Regions from separate parts of the Blautia sp. AM29-29 genome, predicted to be linked through region 2. Evidence: predicted binding sites of a transcription regulator. Region 2 holds the regulator's gene; each other region holds the start of a gene.
What was found. The regulator HrcA, encoded in region 2, represses chaperone genes, less so after heat shock. The targets are predictions, from matches to a motif close to TGTTAGCACTCNNNNNNNNNGAGTGCTAACA.

Region 1 (3,856 bases), on a different contig from region 2:
TTACGTGGCAAAGGAGAACAAGAACCTTTACATGACAGAGCTCGGCGAGGTGGTCAACAACATGATGAAAGAGGCATTCCCGAGCATCGTGGATGTCAACTTTACGGCAACGATGGAAGCTCTGCTCGACAGGGTTGGAGATGGAAGTGTTCCGTGGAAGACAGTAGTCGAGAACTTCTGGCCGGATCTCTATGAGGCGGTCACAGAGGCAGAAAAGAACCTCGAAGAAGTTAAGGTAGAGGATGAGGTGACGGATGTCATCTGCGAGAACTGCGGCCGCAACATGGTGGTCAAATACGGCCCTCACGGAAAATTCCTCGCCTGCCCGGGATTCCCGGACTGCAAGAACACGAAGCCGTATCTGGAAAAGATCGGTGTTCCGTGTCCGAAGTGCGGAAAAGAAGTGATCCTGCGCAAGACGAAAAAAGGACGGAAATATTATGGATGCGAAAACAATCCGGAATGCGATTTCATGTCCTGGCAGAAACCGTCTGCCAAGAAATGCCCGCAGTGCGGCGGCTATATGCTGGAAAAAGGCAATAAGCTGGTCTGCGCGGACGAGCAGTGCGGCTATGTAGAAGCACGCGAAAAGAAAGACGAAGACTGAGAATGACAAAGCGGTCTGTACTGGTGAAAAACTGGTGCAGGCCGTTTTTTTTGCTTATCGAGGCGGAAAAACAGGAAGATCCGAAAAAATTTAGCATGAATTTTTATAAAATTTATAGTTTTCTGAAAAATATATTGATTTCCGGAAAACTACATGATAGAATGAGCTTAGTTTTAAGGGTTGTCTGAAAAAGGCATCAGTGTGCATTTTTTTCGGCGGATACGCCAAAAAAATGCAGAAAATAAAGAAAGGAGAAGAACATGAGCGTACAACTGCTGGATAAAACCAGAAAAATCAACAAACTGCTTCATAACAATCACTCCACGAAGGTCGTGTTCAACGATATCTGTGAAGTCCTGATGGAAACGTTAAGTTCCAATATCCTGGTGATCAGTAAAAAAGGAAAAGTGCTGGGCATCAGCCTTTGCCCGGGCGTGGAAGAAATTACGGAGCTGATCGAGGATAAGGTGGGCGGTTATGTCGATGCCGCATTAAACGAGCGTCTCCTCGGCGTACTCTCCACAAAAGAGAACGTCAATTTACAGACCCTCGGCTTTGAGCGGCCTGGTGTAGAGCGCTACACCGCAATTATCTGCCCGATCGAGATCGCCGGAGAACGCCTTGGTACCGTATTTATGTACCGCTGCACCCCGCAGTACGATATCGACGATATCATCGTCAGTGAGTACGGCACAACCGTTGTCGGACTGGAAATGATGCGTTCCGTCAACGAGGAAAATGTGGAGGAAAACCGCAAGGTTCAGGTGGTTAAATCCGCATTCAACACGTTGTCCTTCTCCGAACTGGAAGCCATCATCCATATCTTTGATGAACTGAACGGGGATGAGGGCATTCTGGTTGCAAGCAAAATTGCAGACCGCGTCGGCATCACAAGATCTGTCATCGTAAATGCCCTCCGCAAATTCGAGAGCGCAGGCGTCATCGAGTCCCGTTCCAGCGGTATGAAGGGAACGTATATCAAGGTATTAAATGATTATATCTTTGATGAACTCGACGAGATCAAAGCAAGAAAGAACCTGAAAGGAAAGGGCGATGCCCATCCGGACGAGGCGAAAAAATAAAAAAGTGGAATGTAGAAAAGAATCGGAGCCGTTTAAGAATGGCGCCGTTTCTTTTTGTGCAAAAAAGCATTCGGGGAGCGGAAAAAAATGGTATCATTCCCGTTTTTAGGAATAAACTATAATTAGATTCTAAAGAGAGTATAAAATATGAAAAAGTTGCCAAAATAAGAAAAAACGAGAAAATAAGAGAAATTAAGAGTTATCACGAGAAAAAAAAAGAGAATTACAAAATTCATGCATTTGCGAAATGAGGTGGAAAACACTATAGTAAGAACCATCAAGTAGCACTCGAATGAACTGAGTGCTAATAAATAAAACTGAATGAAATCTTGAAGGAGGAAACATAAATGAAGTTAGTACCTTTAGGTGACAGAGTTGTATTAAAAGAGTTAAAAGCAGAGGAAACCACAAAATCCGGTATCGTACTTCCGGGACAGGCACAGGAGAAACCGCAGCAGGCTGAGGTTATCGCAGTAGGACCTGGAAAAGTAGAAGACGGCAAAGAAGTAAAAATGGAAGTTGCAGTCGGAGATCAGGTAATCTATTCCAAATATGCAGGAACCAACGTCAAACTGGAAGACGAAGAGTACATCATCGTAAAACAGGATGACATTCTGGCAGTTGTAAAATAAAGAATAATCAAGTAAAAATCAGGAGGCATGACAATCATGGCAAAAGAGATTAAATATGGAGCAGAGGCAAGAAACGCTCTTCAGAATGGTGTAAACCAGCTTGCAGATACCGTACGTGTAACCCTTGGACCGAAAGGAAGAAACGTTGTTCTGGACAAACAGTACGGCGCTCCGCTCATCACAAACGATGGTGTTACGATTGCAAAAGAGATCGAGCTGGCAGACGGCTTTGAAAACATGGGCGCACAGCTCATCAAAGAAGTTGCTGCAAAGACCAACGACGTAGCAGGTGATGGTACCACAACCGCAACCGTTCTGGCACAGGCTATGGTAAACGAAGGAATGAAAAACCTGGCAGCAGGTGCGAACCCGATCGTTCTTCGTAAGGGAATGAAGAAAGCAACCGATAAAGCTGTTCAGATCCTTGCAGAGATGAGCCAGCCGGTAGCAGGCAAAGAGCAGATTGCAAAAGTTGCAGCTGTTTCTTCCGGAAGCGAAGAAGTAGGCCAGATGGTAGCTGACGCTATGGAAAAAGTTTCCAAAGACGGCGTTATCACCATCGAGGAGTCCAAGACCATGCAGAACGAGCTGGAGCTGGTAGAAGGTATGCAGTTCGACCGTGGATATATCTCCGCTTACATGTGTACCGATATGGAGAAAATGGAAGCCGTTCTCGACAATCCATATATCCTGATTACCGATAAGAAACTGTCCAACATTCAGGAAGTTCTTCCGCTGCTGGAGCAGATCGTACAGAACGGCGCAAGACTGCTGATCATCGCTGAGGACGTAGAGGGCGAGGCTCTCCAGACACTCGTGATCAACAAACTGCGCGGAACCTTCAACGTAGTAGCTGTCAAAGCACCGGGATACGGCGACAGAAGAAAAGCAATGCTCGAGGATATCGCAATCCTGACCGGCGGCCAGGTGATCTCCGAGGAAGTTGGTCTGGAATTAAAAGACGCTACTCTGGAAATGCTCGGACGTGCAAAATCTGTTAAAGTTCAGAAAGAGAACACTGTTATCGTTGACGGTGCCGGCGCAAAAGATGCCATCGCTGCAAGAATCGGCCAGATCAGATCCCAGATCGAGGAGACCACTTCTGAGTTCGATAAAGAGAAACTGCAGGAGAGACTGGCAAAAATGGCAGGCGGCGTAGCTGTGATCCGTGTAGGTGCAGCAACCGAGACCGAGATGAAAGAAGAGAAACTCCGTATGGAGGATGCTTTAAATGCAACGAGAGCAGCCGTAGAAGAGGGTATCATCGCAGGCGGCGGTTCTGCATACATCCATGTAACAACACAGCTTGCAGAGCTGATTGACAACCTGGACGGCGACGAGAAGATCGGTGCAAGAATCGTACAGAAAGCACTTGAGGCTCCTCTGTTCCACATCGTAACAAACGCAGGTCTGGAAGGCGCTGTTGTTATCAACAAAGTAAAAGAGTCCAAAGTAGGTGTTGGATTTGATGCATACAACGAAGAGTATGTAGACATGATCCAGGCTGGTATCCTTGATCCGGTTAAGGTTACCAG
Region 2 (3,856 bases):
GTATTTCATACGTTGTACCATCCTTTCAGATTCAAACCCATACTACCAAACGGTTGGATGGACAAAGTTAAATCAGATCATATGGTCGCAAATTGGAGAATGGGGCGGGAGAGAGAAACGGCGGGTGAAGACAGCCTGTGCAGAAAACAGAAAAATATGTACGGCAGAAATGGGGGAACGAATGGGAAAAGCAGAAAGAATAGAAATAGAAGATTTTGTCCAGAATATAGTGGAACGGATGGAGACGCCGGAAGCGTTTGAAAAAATGATCAGCCGGGAGGAAGAATGCGAAGCGCAGGGGCGGGAGAGCCGTCTGAGGGATGTGCTGAAGAAAGAATGGCCGGTGGACGAAAAGGGAGAGCGCATCTATCAGATCACTAATATATATGAAGAAAAAGCAGAAGAACTCCTCATTGTAGAACTGTATACCGGCATCCACCTGGAAAACGGAGTCCAGTGCGGGCATTTTACGCTGTATCTCTGCGGGGAGCCGGACGGATGGAAACTCAGCGAAACGCGGATGATGGAATATCTGCAGAATCTGTAAACGAAAAAGCAAAACAGGGAGGACAGGGAGAAGAAAAACTGTCCTCCTGCTTTTGCTGCGGCGGAGACACCGGAAAGTCAGGATCCATACGGCCGCTTCTCATCGCTGATGCCGACCAGATAATCCAGACTGACCTGATACAGCTCCGCCAGACGGATGGCAATGGAGATCGGCAGCTGCCGGACGCCTTTTTCATATCGGGTATACACATCGCGGTTGCAGCCGAGATAGTCGGCAACCTGGCGGATCGTCAGATCGCGGTCCGTGCGCAGATCCTCCAGTCTCTGATATTTCATGATTCATCACCTCTGAGAAAATGCTACTAAATGGTCGTATCGAAATGGCAGAATCCTACCATACGGCTATAGCGCCTTTGAAACAGTAGAATGCAATAAAAAAGAAAAGTCAGATTCCTTTTCAGAAAGAAAACGGTTTATACTTTTTTCACAATTTCTTCATAGAAAAACCGGGAAAAGGTGTTGACAAACAAAAGGCAGAGTGCTATCTTAAGAGCATAGATGTTAGCACTCCACTGAAACGAGTGCTAACAGGACTATACAACAGGAAGGAGCTTATCTTAGTGGATACAGAATTGGATGAAAGAAAAAGAAAAATATTAAAAGCGATCATCCAGACGTATCTGGAAACGGGCGAGCCGGTCGGCTCAAGAACGATTTCCAAATACACGGATTTGAATTTAAGCTCCGCCACAATCCGGAATGAAATGTCCGATCTGGAAGAGATGGGTTACATCTTACAGCCCCACACTTCCGCAGGACGCATTCCTTCCGATAAAGGCTACCGCCTCTATGTAGATGAGCTGATGCGGGAAAAAGAACAGGAAGTTGCAGACATCAAAAACATGGTCATTGAAAAAACAGACCGAATGGAAAAAGTTCTGCAGCAGGTTGTCAAAGTCCTCGCTTCATCTACCAACTATGCAACGTTGATTACAGGACCGGAATATCACAGAAATAAAGTGAAATTCATCCAGCTCTCAAAAGTCAATGAAGAGCAGCTCCTGGCCGTCATCGTCGTAGAAGGCAACCTGGTGAAAAACCAGATGATCGACCTCGACGAGACCATCAACGATGAACAGATATTAAAGCTGAACCTGCTTCTGAACACACAGCTCAATGGCCTGACCATTGAAGAAATCAATCTTGGCATGATTAAGAAAATGAAAGAGCAGGCAGGCATCCACTCCGGCATCATCAGCAAAGTGGTCGATACCGTAGCGGAAGCCATCGCAGTCAGCGAAGAAGATGTGCCGGTGTACACCAGCGGCGCAACCAACATTTTCAAGTACCCTGAGCTTTCCGACAGCAGCAAAGCCAGCCAGCTGATCTCCACATTCGAGGAACGGCAGAAACTGGTCGATATGATCAAAGGAGCTGCCGAGGAGCAGGACGGAGAGGAAAATACCGGTATTCAGGTATACATCGGAAATGAATCTTCGATGGAACCCTTACGGGACTGCAGCGTGGTCACCACCACATACGATATGGGAAACGGTATGCGCGGAACAATCGGCATCGTGGGACCAAAGCGGATGGATTACGAAAATGTGGTAGATAACCTGAAAACATTAAAAGTTCAACTGGACGCCGTCTTCAAAAAGCCGGACACAGGTGAGTAGAAAGGTGGAATGATCAGTGAGCGAAGAAAATAGAAAGAAAGAGGAAACCATGGAAGAACCTACACGCGAGATGGAAAAAGAAACCGGAGCAGAGACCGATCTGCCGGAAACCGAACCGGCTGCGGAGCAGGAAGAAGCAAAGAAAGCAGCAGAGGCAAAAGAAGCGGAAGCTGCAGAAGAAACTGCTGAGGATGGCAAAGAACGAAAGTTCTTCAAAAAGAAAAAAGATAAAAAAGATGAGAAAATCGAAGAGCTGACTGACCGCCTGACCCGTCAGATGGCAGAGTTCGATAACTTCCGCAAACGCACCGAAAAAGAAAAAGCAAATATGTATGCCATTGGAGCAAAAGACATCATCGAGAAGATTCTTCCGGTTGTTGACAGCTTCGAGCGCGGACTTGCAACGGTGGAAAACCCGGAGGAAGATCCGTTCGCAGACGGCATGAATAAAGTATACAAACAGTTTACCACAGCACTCGATGAACTCGGTGTAACCGTGATCGAGGCCGTTGGAAAGGAATTCGATCCGAACCTGCACAACGCGGTGATGCATGTGGAGGATGAGGAAGCCGGCGAGAACATCGTCGTAGAAGAGTTCCTGAAGGGCTACATGTACAAAGGTTCCGTAGTCCGTCACAGTATGGTCAAGGTGGCTAATTAAGCCTTGAAGATAAATAAATAGAAATTAAACCATTTTTTAGCATAATTCATTGAGGAGGAAACAACAATGGGCAAAATTATTGGTATTGACTTAGGAACAACAAACAGCTGTGTAGCCGTTATGGAAGGTGGAAAACCAACCGTTATCGCAAACGCAGAGGGTGAAAGAACAACTCCATCTATCGTAGCATTCACAAAAACAGGTGACCGTCTGGTCGGCGAGCCGGCAAAACGTCAGGCTGTAACAAACGCAGACAGAACCATCCGTTCTATCAAACGTGAGATGGGTACTGACTATAAAGTAGACATCGAAGGAAAGAAATACTCTCCGCAGGAGATCTCCGCTATGATTCTTCAGAAACTGAAAGGTGATGCAGAGAACTACCTTGGTGAGAAAGTAACAGAAGCAGTTATCACAGTTCCGGCTTACTTCAATGACGCACAGCGTCAGGCAACCAAAGATGCCGGTAAAATCGCAGGTCTTGATGTAAAACGTATCATCAACGAGCCTACCGCAGCAGCTCTGGCATACGGACTGGACAACGAAAATGAGCAGAAGATCATGGTATACGACCTTGGCGGCGGTACTTTCGATGTTTCCATCATCGAGATCGGTGACGGCGTTATCGAAGTTCTTTCCACAGCAGGAAACAACCGTCTGGGCGGCGATGACTTCGACCAGAAAGTAACAGATTATATCCTTGCTGAGTTCAAGAAACAGGAAGGCGTAGATCTTTCCAATGATAAAATGGCTCTGCAGAGAATCAGAGAAGCAGCAGAGAAAGCAAAGAAAGAGCTTTCCAGCGCAACTACAACCAACATCAACCTGCCGTTCATCACTGCAACCGCAGATGGCCCGAAACATCTCGATATGAACCTGACAAAGGCTAAATTCGATGAGCTGACCCACGACCTGGTAGAGAAAACCGCAGAGCCGGTACAGAGAGCACTTTCTGATGCAGGCCTTCAGGCATCCGAGCTTTCCAAAGTCCTTCTGGTAGGCGGATCTA
Region 3 (3,856 bases), on a different contig from region 2:
TCAGGAAAAAAAGATATAACTGCCAGTTTTTCTTCACATAAGTCATCTTTTCTCTCCACGTTCGCTTGCTTACGGACTTTGCTTGATTTTGCATTCTTTTCATGCACTTCTTCCTCCATTCCATTGATTTTATGAGAACCGGTTACGTAACCGGTTATTTTATGATTTGATATTACTATATCCATTTCTTTCTGTCAACACTTTTGTATACTAAAATAACCGGTTACGTAATCAGTTATTTTATCGTTGCGTTTTTCCATCAAAATTGCTATACTGAAAAATATTATTAACCGTCAGCCATCATATTGAAGGAGATTCAACTTTTATGAGTAAAAAGAAACAGGTAACTTTTGCAGATATTGCGGAATACACCAATTTTTCAAAAACTACAATATCAAGATACTTCAATCATCCTGATTCTCTTACCTTGGAAAACCAGGAAAAGATTTCACAAGCTCTTGACACACTTGGATATAAAAAGAATAAGCTGGCAAAAGTTCTGGCAAATGGAAAAAGTGAATTTATTGGAATCATTGTTCCGAATCTTTACCTGCACTATTATTCTGAGATGCTGACACAATTCCTTTCCAGCTACCGTGATTATCATTATAAGTTTCTTGTTTTCGTCAGCGAACATGGCGCAGAAGAAGAACAACAGTATATTGAAGAACTTCTGTCTTATCAGATTGAAGGACTGATTGTTTTAAGTCACACTCTTCCATCTGAGAAACTCGCTTCCTACCAGATTCCTGTCATCGCAATTGAACGCGAAGCAGAACATATCAGCAGCGTCAATACTGACAACTATATGGGAGCACTTCAGGCTACTTCTCTGTTGATTCGAGATAAATGTGATATATTAATTCACATAAATGTCAATGTGAATAAATCCGCCCCGGCTTATGACCGAATCTGGGCCTTTCAGGCAACTTGTGAAGAATATCATGTGCCATATGATATAGATTTGAGTGTAAAAGGTGCTTCTTATCATGAGCTTTTGGATGTAATCCGAGAGATTTTCAATAAGATAGAATCAAAATACCCCGATCAAAAAAAAGGTATCTTTCTTGCGAACGATACCTATGCTAATATGTTTCTTAATTTAATTTTCCAAAAATACGGGACATTTCCTTCCACTTACGAGATTGTTGGATTTGACAATTCTCCGATTGCCAGCGAGGCAATCCTTCCGATCACAACCATCGGACAGCAGATCGATGTGATTGCAAAAACTGCCATGGATCTTCTGGTCCAGCAGATGGAGGAACAGAAAAAGCGTGTTCCCAAACCATTGGGTGAACCCATCCATAAACAGATTACACCTATATTAATTCGCCGCAATACAACAGAATAATTTATTTCTCATGTAAAAAAGGCCGGGATCCTTTCCGATCCCGGCTATATATGGGGGGAGAATAAGCAATGGAAGTTAACCTTCGATTGCGATGTAACCATCTTTTTCTTCAACGGCTTTCGGTGCTTTCTTCGGAACAGAAAGTTTCAGAATACCGTCTTCATATTTCGCATGGATATCTTCTTCACTGACTGCATCACCAACATAGAAGCTTCTGCTTAAAGTACCAGCATAACGTTCACGTCTGATGTAGTTGCCCTTCTTATCCTGTTCATCTTTATCAAGACCTTTGGCTGCTGACAGTGTCAGATAACCATCCTTCAGCTGAACCTTAATCTCGTCTTTCTTAAATCCCGGAAGATCCACATCCAGTTCATAACTGCCATCAGTTTCACGGATATCCGTTTTCATCATGTTCTGCGCATGTTTACCATAAAGCGGATTCTTCTTGCCCCAGAACTCATCTTTAAACGGGAAGTCCATCCAGTCATCATCAAATAAGTTTTCTCCAAAAATACTAGGCATTAACATAAGTCATCTCTCCCTTTTCTTTTATGATCTATCTTGAAATAAGTTTTAAGTTCTGAACTCGGTTGGTATGAAGGATATTCAAAAGATTTTCTTTCAATCTTTTTATCTCATATCCCTCTTCCTTTGTTCTAGTTGTAATAGAACACTTATTATTAGCACTATCAAGAGGCGAGTGCCAATTATTCTGTGAAAAATTTGTGAAGCCTTGATTTTACGGGCTTCACAGGGATTTTTCACTTGCTTTCGCACTCTATTTTCTTGATTTGACCACATTTTTACGACAAATCTTTGGAAAAATATATTCGTCTAATTTTCTTACCACATTTTACGACAACGACTTATGGTTTATACCACAGCAGGTACGGTTTCCGGCAGATTCATTTTAGACATCTCATTTTCCACGTGAGACTTCTTTAATTTTCTTTGTCAGGTCTTTCCGAACAATCTTACCGTCAAAGTTCTGACGGAGCTTGTTCTTTATTTCTTCATGGGTACTTTCACCCTCTGCAAATTGCTCCATCTTTCTCTCCTCCTGCGGCATTAACTAAAAAAATCAAACTCGTCCACCGCAAAGGCGATGTCAATCTGAAATGGCTCCCGCTGTGGCATCTGTAATCCCTGTTCATCTGCAATTACCAGATAATAAGTAGCTGTATTGCTGTATTTTAGAGATTTTAGATTAAACTGACAACGGAAAGTTCTTTCTGCACCGTTATCACTGGTCTTATCTGCAATAATCTTCTGAATATCACTAATCTGCTTGCCGTCCTCATCTGTAAAGTAAACCTGATGGTCACTAATCTCTGTCATTAGCTTTGTCAGAATTACTTCGTTAATACACGGAAAGCACTCTGTTCCTACCAAATCTTCTACTGTCAGCTTTTCAAAACGCTGATACAGACGAGCTTCATCCTCAACATAACGTGCCACATCATATAATTGCGGAATGTTGTCACTATGAAGCCATTCAGAAATAAAACCGTCCAGTCCGGCAAGATATTCCTGCCGCATGGTACGGGTCGCCGCGGTTAAAAGCAGATGAATTGCCAACCGCCCAAGATCTGGTTCTTCCTCCACAAATCCGCATCCCTGACGAACCATCGCCCAAAATGCTGCGTCTGCATGATATTTTACAAAATCCTGATAAACCGTATTATTATTCAAATCCAGTCCCGCCTGGAACACACTACGGAGAATCATATTAGGCTGTGCATCTTTCAATCCACAGATTGCCGCCATGACAGCCATGTGTAACTGTGCCGGTGTTTCCGGAACTTTATTCTGCGTGCTAGCTTTCAAACGACGGTCTTTCGCATTGAAATAAGCACGATAATTCTTAACCTGTTTCCTCATTGCTGGATTTGATATAAGTCCCATCTCATCCATCCAGATAGAAATCAGATCCGCCCGAAACTCTTCGCTGTAAAGCTCCACATCCAGAAGCCAGTTATCATCAGGGCGGTTATAGACACACGGACTGTAAACCAGATAATTTGTGCTCAAATCATCTACTGAAAGCAGTTTTTTACAGAAAACGCATTATTTCCAGTCAGTGCAATCACCTTTGCATTTTCTAAAACCACTTCATCCAATTTATCCTCAAATTCCTTATCTTCATCGTACCAGAAAATGATACGACGCTGATAAAACTCAGGAAGAGGTGCAGCAAACCTGCGATTTAAATCTTGTATTATTTTATCTGTATCCATGCTGTCCTCCTACCTTATAATTTTCCAATTTGCTTTTCGTTTTGTTCCGCTCTGTACCAATCTACCTTTTTCCTGTAAAGAAGCGAACATTCGAGAAACCGTTCTTTTCGATATACCCATTTTTTCTGCATAATAGGCCTGTGTTGCAGACGGATTCTTCTCTATAATCTGCAACAATTTTTCTATCTGCGTCTGTTCCTTATTAAGCGGCACTTCAGCGCCATTAGTGCCATTATCGGAGCCACATTTAACGCCATTAGCG
Region 4 (3,856 bases), on a different contig from region 2:
GATGCTGCCGTCGTCCTGAATGCCGTCCAGCAGATACTGGGATCCGATATTGGAGGTCATGATCAGGATCGTATTTTTAAAGTCTACGGTACGGCCCTGGGAGTCGGTGATACGGCCGTCATCGAGTACCTGCAACAGAACGTTGAAGACGTCCGGATGCGCTTTCTCGATCTCATCGAACAGAACAACAGAATATGGTTTTCTGCGCACTGCCTCGGTCAGCTGGCCGCCCTCCTCGTAGCCTACATATCCCGGAGGCGCTCCGATCAGACGGGAGACGGAGTATTTCTCCATGTATTCACTCATATCGATTCGAACCATGTTGTTCTCATCATCAAACAGCTTTTCTGCCAACGTTTTCGCAAGCTCTGTTTTACCGACACCGGTAGGTCCAAGGAACAGGAACGAACCGATCGGTTTTGTCGGATCCTTGATTCCGGCTTTGGAACGGATGATCGCATCCGAAACCTTGGTGACTGCTTCATTCTGGCCGATAACTCTCGTGTGAAGTTCATCTTCCAGGCCGAGGATCTTAGTTCTCTCACCTTCGGTCAGTTTTGCAACCGGGATTCCGGTCCAGCGGGAGACAATTCTGGCAATCTCTTCATCCGTTACACTCTCGTGTACCAGGGAGAGATCTTCATTTTTAACTTTTTTCTCTTCTGCTTCCAGCATCTGCTGTAATTTCGGGAGTTCACCGTACTGCAGTTCAGCGGCGCGGTTCAGATCGTAATCATTCTTTGCTTTCTGGATCTGGCGGTTCATGTCCTCGATCTGCTCACGCAGTTTGGACAGTTTCTCAACGGAACTCTTTTCATTTTCCCACTGTGCCTTTGCAGAATTGAAGGTATCCTTTAACTCAGCCAGCTCTTTCTGCAGTGTTTCCAGACGCTCGCGGCTCAGATTGTCGGTCTCTTTTTTCAGTGCGGCTTCCTCGATCTGCATCTGCAGAATCTTACGGCGCTGCTCATCCAGCTCGGCCGGCATGGAATCCAGTTCTGTCTTGATCAGGGCGCATGCCTCGTCGACCAGGTCGATTGCTTTATCCGGCAGGAAACGGTCGCTGATGTAACGGTTCGAAAGGGTTGCGGCTGCAACGAGGGCACCGTCGGTGATTTTTACGCCGTGATAAACTTCGTAGCGCTCTTTTAAGCCACGCAGGATGGAAATCGTATCCTCTACGGTCGGCTCATCAACCTGAACCGGCTGGAAACGGCGCTCCAGGGCGGCATCTTTTTCGATGTACTGGCGGTACTCATCCAGCGTTGTGGCACCGATGCAGTGCAGTTCGCCTCGTGCCAGCATAGGTTTCAGCATGTTTCCGGCATCCATCGCGCCGTCGGTCTTTCCGGCGCCGACGATCAGGTGCAGCTCATCGATGAACAGAATGATTTTTCCGTCGCTCTTTCTGACTTCCTCCAGAACGGCTTTCAGACGCTCCTCGAATTCGCCGCGGTATTTTGCACCGGCTACCAAGGCTCCCATATCGAGGGAGAAAATGGTTTTATCTTTCAGGCTCTCCGGTACATCGCCGTTGGCGATTCGCTGGGCCAGGCCTTCTACGACTGCGGTTTTACCAACACCAGGCTCACCGATCAGAACCGGATTGTTTTTTGTCTTACGGGACAGGATACGGACAACGTTCCGAATTTCGGTATCACGGCCGATAACCGGGTCCATTTTCTGGTTTCTGGCTTTTTCTACGATATCCTGGCCATATTTTTCCAGGGTGTCGTATGTTGCCTCCGGGTTGTCGGTGGTAACTCTCTGGTTTCCGCGCACGGTGCTTAATGCCTGCAGGAAACGTTCTCTTGTGATGCCGTACTCCTGAAACAGTTTTTTCATGGACGGGCTTGGGTTTTTCAGCATTGCCAGGAAGAGGTGTTCTACGGAAACATACTCGTCTCCCATGGCTTTCGCCTCATCCTCAGCATTTATCAGTGCTTTATTCAGATACTGACCGATATACGGCTGACCGCCGGATACTTTGACGCGGTCGTTCAGCGCCGTCTCGACACGGTTCAGAAAATGATCTTTGTTGATTTCCATCTTTTCGATCATTTTCAGAATCAGGCTGTCGTCCTGATGCAGGAGGTTATACAACAGATGCTCCTGCTCTATTTCCTGGTTGCCGAAATCGTATGCGGTCTTTTCCAGGTCCTGTACAGCCTGCAGCGATTTTTGTGTGAATTTACTAATATTCATAATCGGCTTCCTCCTTATCTATTTGGGTGCTAACATTCGCTCCGAACAAAAAGAGCGTTGATGTGAATTTTCTTTTCTTTCTTTGTTCTAGTCGTACTATAACACTAGTTGTTAGCACTGTCAAGAGGTGAGTGCTAATTTTTTTTTATTTTTCCCGACGCTCCTTTTCTCCCTCCCCCCTAAAAGATTTTTATTCATCGCCGTACACAGCAATAAAATGAATCAGTGCCTCTGTTTCGGAACTGGCATACTTTTTGGCAGATGCTTCCAGCGGCTGTGATTGATATGCTTCAAACGAATCGCCCTCGTCGCGTCCAGATATGTAGCGATTATCATTTAGTTTCCACTTCCTCATTTCTTCAAAATAAGCAGTATTCGCCATTTCCGAATTCCAGTCCATTCGCTCCAGCAGATAATACTCCATTCCATGATAACATTCTTCGCAAATTCCCGTAAAAAATTCTTCTGCTGTCTGAGATGTTAAATGCTCTGGAGCATACCATATTTCGTTCTCTTCATTATTATATAATGCAACGCAATTCGATGATCCTGTCTCTTTCACATACAGCGGAATTTCGGGAATTCCAAGTCGTTCTGTTTCAAGCCGTACCATCTTCTGCGCTGCAATTGTTCTTTCTTCCAGTGTTTTTTGCCTCCATTCGCTCTCCTTTAAGCTCAGCAGAAATTCTTTATTTTCCTGAAAAATGTTCTCCTGATTCTGGACGAGATTATAGTCCTTTTTTCGTTCGTAAAGTTCTGCCACTCCGGACGGAGACTCAAGCTTCCAATATATCATCATACAAGTCGGTACCATACTCACGCATACTGAAACAAACAGAAATGCGTTTAAGTCACTTCTTTTTAATCTCCAGAATTTTTTCGGAGAATATTTTCGTTTTTTTCTATGTAAATCTCTTAAAACCGTAACAAGAAATATCCCATCCAGCACTGCAAGAAACAACACAATTTTCAGTGAATATTGGGCAAATAAAAACAGCATCAGTATGCTCGGCGGAAATGTATAGAATAAAACTTCATTTGCAGTTCCATCTGCGCAGTAGCTTCGAATGGGTGAGGCCAGCCACAAAATCAGGCACAGCGCATAGGCAAAAAGCATTGTCCCCGACGAAATATGGACGGAACATTCTGTAATATATACCTCAACCTGTTTCACATACATCACATACAAGATACAGATCGGATATAAAATCGAGCTTTTGCTCAACCAGTATGCCGCTGATTTTCTTTCCCGTCTTCTTTTCTGTTCCTCCATATCAGATCCCCCCTGATTTTTCTTTTGTTTTATTTGAAATACTTGTATGTTTATTTTAGCGTAATTTTTCGTTTTTGCCTATCCTTCGTTTTTCAGTTGAATCTTTCTGTAAAAACCAAAATTGCGAAACCCTGTTTTGGCAGGACTCCGCAATCTCTTTTTCCTATTTACTTTATGATACATGACGGGCAGCATATTTCATTTTCTGGTTTCCGGCGCATTTCTTAAAATACTGCCGGATCGCATCTTCGTTCATATCGTTTCCGATAAACACAGCCTGGCCGGCGTTTTTCTGTTCTGTGCCGGTGATGCTGTAGCGGTGATCGGCGACATCAAATTGGAGAAACTGGTCTCCGGCTGCGAACTGTCCTTTTGCAC

Region 1: a site for HrcA is predicted at 1,969-1,999, ahead of groES (co-chaperone GroES). Genes of this name have one in related genera too.
Region 3: a site for HrcA is predicted at 2,036-2,066, ahead of DW769_RS07860 (Hsp20/alpha crystallin family protein). Genes of this name have one in related genera too.
Region 4: a site for HrcA is predicted at 2,315-2,345, ahead of clpB (ATP-dependent chaperone ClpB). Genes of this name have one in related genera too.

What each region holds. Positions count from the first base shown of each region.
Region 1 is NZ_QUJD01000010.1:19,844-23,699, forward strand. It holds gene topA (type I DNA topoisomerase) at 1-607, shown strand, start outside; gene codY (GTP-sensing pleiotropic transcriptional regulator CodY) at 868-1,689, shown strand; gene groES (co-chaperone GroES) at 2,037-2,321, shown strand; gene groL (chaperonin GroEL) at 2,358-3,856, shown strand, end outside.
Region 2 is NZ_QUJD01000018.1:4,184-8,039, forward strand. It holds gene DW769_RS12790 (helix-turn-helix domain-containing protein) at 1-9, opposite strand, end outside; gene DW769_RS12795 (hypothetical protein) at 182-547, shown strand; gene DW769_RS12800 (helix-turn-helix domain-containing protein) at 625-843, opposite strand; gene hrcA (heat-inducible transcriptional repressor HrcA) at 1,128-2,186, shown strand; gene grpE (nucleotide exchange factor GrpE) at 2,236-2,847, shown strand; gene dnaK (molecular chaperone DnaK) at 2,914-3,856, shown strand, end outside.
Region 3 is NZ_QUJD01000008.1:159,170-163,025, reverse strand. It holds gene DW769_RS07870 (ABC transporter permease) at 1-103, opposite strand, end outside; gene DW769_RS07865 (LacI family DNA-binding transcriptional regulator) at 326-1,354, shown strand; gene DW769_RS07860 (Hsp20/alpha crystallin family protein) at 1,430-1,885, opposite strand; gene DW769_RS17035 (hypothetical protein) at 2,277-2,405, opposite strand; partial or broken gene DW769_RS07855 (hypothetical protein) at 2,426-3,594, opposite strand; partial or broken gene DW769_RS07850 (ATP-binding protein) at 3,604-3,856, opposite strand, start outside.
Region 4 is NZ_QUJD01000015.1:5,658-9,513, forward strand. It holds gene clpB (ATP-dependent chaperone ClpB) at 1-2,205, opposite strand, end outside; gene DW769_RS11405 (hypothetical protein) at 2,396-3,478, opposite strand; gene DW769_RS11410 (CobW family GTP-binding protein) at 3,651-3,856, opposite strand, start outside.